2 regions of the Paraburkholderia sp. BGA-UO-ETr-F21 genome follow, and region 2 is predicted to be linked to the other one. Evidence: riboswitches for the same ligand, from Rfam matches in the RefSeq annotation. Region 2 holds a riboswitch; the other holds the start of a gene.
What was found. Region 2 has a riboswitch for cobalamin ahead of cobG (precorrin-3B synthase). Riboswitches for the same ligand answer to the same signal wherever they lie in the genome.
Positions count from the first base shown of each region.

Region 1: another riboswitch for cobalamin. It lies ahead of AC57B1_RS12950 (TonB-dependent receptor domain-containing protein); the one in region 2 lies ahead of cobG (precorrin-3B synthase).

Region 1 is NZ_JCAQOY010000017.1:109,572-112,027, reverse strand. Features, by position in the region: gene AC57B1_RS12950 (TonB-dependent receptor domain-containing protein) at 1-1,118, opposite strand, end outside; cobalamin riboswitch at 1,210-1,466, opposite strand; gene AC57B1_RS12945 (ATPase) at 1,674-2,030, shown strand; gene AC57B1_RS12940 (cell division protein ZapA) at 2,027-2,341, shown strand.
Region 2 is NZ_JCAQOY010000036.1:103,397-105,852, reverse strand. Features, by position in the region: gene cobG (precorrin-3B synthase) at 1-1,146, opposite strand, end outside; cobalamin riboswitch at 1,199-1,377, opposite strand; gene cbiE (precorrin-6y C5,15-methyltransferase (decarboxylating) subunit CbiE) at 1,462-2,456, shown strand, end outside.

The DNA.
Region 1 (2,456 bases), on a different contig from region 2:
ACAAAACCCGAATCCACATGCCGGTCGGGCGCCGCAAACGTATCCGAGTCGAGGCTCTGGTCGAGATGCTCGTAGCCGACCTGCAGCTTCTGCTGCGCGGCCAGCGCGAAATCGTTCTGCCACGTGTACTGGCGATTGTCGGTATCGAAGCGGCCGTTATAGACGCCGTTGGTGTTCGACACGCTGCGGTCGTCGCCTTCGGAGACGATGAAGTGAGTCGTCCACCAGTCGGTCAGCTTGCCGTTCGCGAACACCGAGACCTGGCGCACTTTGCTATACAGGTTGTTCAGATCGGTCGGCAGTCCGTACGCGTTGTCGTAGCTGTTGTTGCCGTTCGACTGGAAGTAGCTCGCGCCGGCATCCCATTTGTCGTTGAACTTGTGGCGCAACGAGGCCGAGATGCTCTCGTTCAGATAGCCGTTCGCATTCGGATTGGCGCCGGGCGCCTCACGCGGATTGAGCGATGAAAAGCCGTCGTCCTTCGAGCGCGCGAGCGAAATGCTGAAGGTCGTCTTGCCGTCTTTATCCAATGCGCCGTTCACGCCCGCCTGCTGCGTCTGCGTGTGATAGCTGCCGTAGCCGAGCGAAAAATTGAAACGCGGCGGATGGTCGCCGCCATCTTTCGTGAACACCTGCACCACGCCGCCGATCGCGCCGGAACCGTACAACGCCGACACGTTGCCGTTCACCACCTCGACGTGATCGACCTGGTCGAGCGGAATCTGCGCGAGTTGCGCGGAACCCAGGCTCACCGAATCGACGCGCACGCCGTCGATCAGCAGCAGCGATTGCGTCGACGAGGCTCCGCGCAGGAAGAGGCTCGTCGTCGAACCGGGGCCACCTGTACGCGAGATTTGCGCGCCTGGCGCGAGTTGCAGCAGGCCAGGCAAATCGGTCGCGGTGGTGTCGGCGAGATCCTGCTGGTCGAACAGCGCGGTCTGCGGGATCGCATCGGCGAGTGCCTGCGGCCCGCGCTCGGCGGTCACCACGATGGGCGACAACACTGCAGGCGACGCATCCACCGCCGACGCAGAAGATGAAGGGGCAGCTTGCGCGTGCGCAACGATCGGCAGGCCCGCGAAGGCAAGCAGCGCCGCACGAGCGATGGGGGACAGCATGGGGTGAAAGTCCTGTGGGTAGCGTGCGCGGCCTGCTTCCCCGCAGGCCGATGCGTAACGAGGCGCCCGCGTATTTAACATTTTCGCGCGTGACGTGCCTCTCCCTCTGGCCGGTATCCGGGCTGACGACATATCGATCCCGCCTTCCCACGCGTGACGCGCAGTGGCACACTCGCGAGTTGAACTTCCAACACGCGATCAGGATCGACTTGCATGACGAATGCGGTCGCTTACCGTTGCGGGGGCAGCGCAGGTTGGCGCGTTCTGGCGAACCGCGCCCCCTGCTTCCCGTTTAACTGCGCGCGCCGTTGAAAAGCGCACGCGGGCACCAGAGTGCGGCCAGTTTAGGAGCGGCCTCGGGGTCCGTCAAGAATGAGTGGGACCGCAGACTACCGTTCTGTTAAGTGCAGGCTATTGTCCGACGCACGAGTACTTTTTCATCATATGGTCGATAAAAGCCTGCACAAAGCAATGTTGTTACGTCTCGAAACGAGACAATTGTCGGAACCTGCGACATTCCGCGCTAAAATGCGATGTCTTTAGAGGACGCAGCACATGCTCACCGAACTCGAAACACTTTCACAGAATATCGGCAAGCTGATCGCGATCAGCCAACGCCACAATGAAGCGCGACTCGCGCTCGAAGAGCAGCTCGCCCAATCGCGCGCCGACGTCGAAGCCACGCGCACGGAACTTGCAATGCTGCGCGAGGAACGCAATGCGCTGCAGGCGGAACGCGACGCGCTGTCGGCAAAGATCGACGACGCCCAGGTGCGCCTGAATGCGATCCTCGAAAAGCTGCCGCGTGCCCGCGCAAACAGCGAGCCCGACAGCCAGCTCGATCTGCTCGAGCCCGCCCCGCACGAAGTCGAAGCGCAGAGCGACGAGACCCGCCACGGAGAAAATGCATGACCACCAAGCAGATCGAAGTATCGATTCTCGGCGTGCCCTATCGCCTCGCCTGCTCGCCGGAAACGGAAGGCGCGCTGCTTGAAGCGGTCGCACGCGTCGACGCCGAAATGTCGAAGATCCGTAACAACAGCAACGTGCGCGGCACGGATCGCATTGCTGTCATGGCTGCGCTGTCGCTGGCATCGGAACTGCTTCGGCTGCAATCGAGCGTGAGACACGGAGAAGCATTTCCCGCTGAGGAAATCCGGCGTACAATGCATCAAATGAACGAACAACTAGGTACTGTGATTCAGCAGTACAGCATGCAGTAAGTAACGTGTGTTATCGTGCGGCCGGTCCTGAGATCGGCGGCGGATTCAAACGGAGTGTGTGAGGACAAGGCGTCCAAGATTCTGCAAACGTTTGAGTTCAATCGGTCGTTTTCGT
Region 2 (2,456 bases):
AACCGCGTGCGTTGCGATGTCGGGCAGCAGCACGCTTTGCCAGGGTGTGAAACGCAGTGTGCCGTTACCGTGCTGCTGGGACAGCGCGGCGAGGGCGCGCAGGGTGCCGGCGTCGAGGCGTCCGAGCGTTGGCTGGCCGCCTACGTGCGAGGCTCCGGGCCCCCGTTGAGGGTGGACGCCGAGGCGCAGGCTCGCATCGGCGGGCGCGGCTCGACGCCAGTGGGCCAGCGACGCGTCTCGCGTCAGCGGAAAATGGACGTACCGTTGAGCGTGATGCAAGAGCGCGTCGGCGCAATGGCCGGCTAGCAGGTGACGCATGCGCGTGGCGTCGGCGGGGGCGAGCTCGAGGAAGGTGAGCAGCAGCGCGCGCACCAGAGCGGGGACCTGTGAAGGCAGAACCGCGGCCAGTGCAGCCGTGCTGTGCGCACCGGGTTTTGCAGCAAGATCCGGCGAACCGGTATCGTCGTGCTGCGTTGGCGAGCCCGCGCACGCACTCGCGGGCGGACAACCCGCCAGCCCGAATACGAATCGCACGCCGTCAGACTCCTGCGACGCCGCCAGCCAGACATCGTGCGGATGATCCACTCTCGCGAGCCGTTCACCGCCGTCCAGCAGCAGCGCGAATTTCGGCGACAGCGCCGCGAAACGGGTTTCGCTTTGCAGCATCGAAAGCAAATCGGCGCACAGCGGGCGCGTGTCGAACAGGGCTGACGGATCGCGTCCGGCAGCGGGGCTGATCATCACGTTGCGCACGTCGTCGGCGGCGATTGCCGCTGCTGTGTCCGGTGCCTTCGCCGCGCCGCTCGACGGCCTCGGCCCGAGCCCGGCAGCCACGAGCGCCGCAATCAACGCCGCTTCGTCACCCGGCTTGACCCCACGCACCTGCAGATTTGCCCGATTGGTCAGCTCGATTGCCCCGGCAGCGTGACGTGCGCAGGCATCCGCGAGCGCGCGCGCCTGCGCCGCGCTCAACTCGCCGCCAGGCAGTTTGATGCGGCAAAGCCCGCCGTCGCGGGCGGCCACGATGCGCAGCAGCCCCGGACACGCCGAGGGCCGCGGCGTCGCGGCCGCGTCGGAGACAATGGTGGAAGGCGAAGCATGATTCAAGACGGACACCGGTTTAGCGTCGCGCGACGGCCCGAGCATGCCGTGAAGCGGCATGGCTGCGGCATCGGTACACCCCGCCCGATGTTGGCTGGCACGAACAGTCTCGCCGGCAGGTCTCCTGGCTGGCAGGTCATGGGCCGCCGCTGCCTTCCCGGTAGAGCCAGTGGCGTGGAGCGCAGGCGGACTCGCTGCATACAGTTGCGGGGGCAGCCACAGTGGCACTGTGTTCCCTCTTCGGCCCCGAAGGGCACCGGCGGCTGTATTATGCCTTTTTTCGAACAGCACAACGAGGCTGGGCGCTTTGATCGGCGCGGTACAGCGGACTATTTGAAGACACAGAATGAGGATGGGTGCATGCCGGCGTGGCTGACGGTGGTGGGCATAGGCGACGACGGTTTCGCCGGTTTGGGAAGGCCCGCGCGGCGTGCTTTGCTGGAAGCGTCGGTGGTCTACGGCGGCGAACGTCATCTGGCGATGCTGCCCGCGCGGCTCGCCGCGCGCCGTGCCGCGTGGCCGCGTCCGTTCGATCTCGCGCCTTTGCTGGCTGAGCGTGGCGGCGCAGTGTGCGTGCTGGCGAGCGGCGATCCGATGCTGTTCGGCGTGGGCGCGACGCTCGCGCGACAGTTGCCGGCAGGAGAGTTGCGCGTGCTGCCCGCGCCGTCATCGTTGTCGCTGGCCGCTGCGCGCCTCGGCTGGCCGTTGCAGGACGTCGCGACGGTGTCGCTGGTGGGCCGGCCGTTGGCGACGTTGAACGCGCATCTGCACGACGGCGCGCGCGTGTTCGTGCTGAGCGCGGACGGTCGCACGCCCGCCGCGCTCGCGGAGTTGCTCAACGCGCGCGGTTTCGGTGCGACCCGTATGAGCGTGCTGGAACACCTGGGCGGCGAGTTGGAGCGGCGCATCGACGGCCGTGCGGATCAATGGCCGGCGGGTGAGGTGGCCGCGCTGAATCTGATCGCACTCGACTGCCGTGCCACCGAGGGCGCGCCGCGTTTGCCGCTGACCTGCGGTTTGCCCGACGACGCCTTTCGCCACGACGGCCAGTTGACCAAACGCGATGTGCGCGCGATCACGCTCGCGCGTCTCGCGCCGGCGCCGGGCGAATTGCTGTGGGACGTGGGCGCGGGCAGCGGCTCGATCGGCATTGAATGGATGCGCGCGCATCCGACGTGCCGGGCGATCGCAATTGAAGGGCATGCGGAGCGTCAGCGCTTCATCGAACATAATCGCGATGCGTTGGGCGTGCCAACCCTGCAACTCGTCGCGGGCCGCGCGCCTGCCGCGTTGCAAGGGCTGCCGGGGCCGGATGCCGTGTTCATCGGCGGCGGTGCGACGGTGCCGGGTGTGCT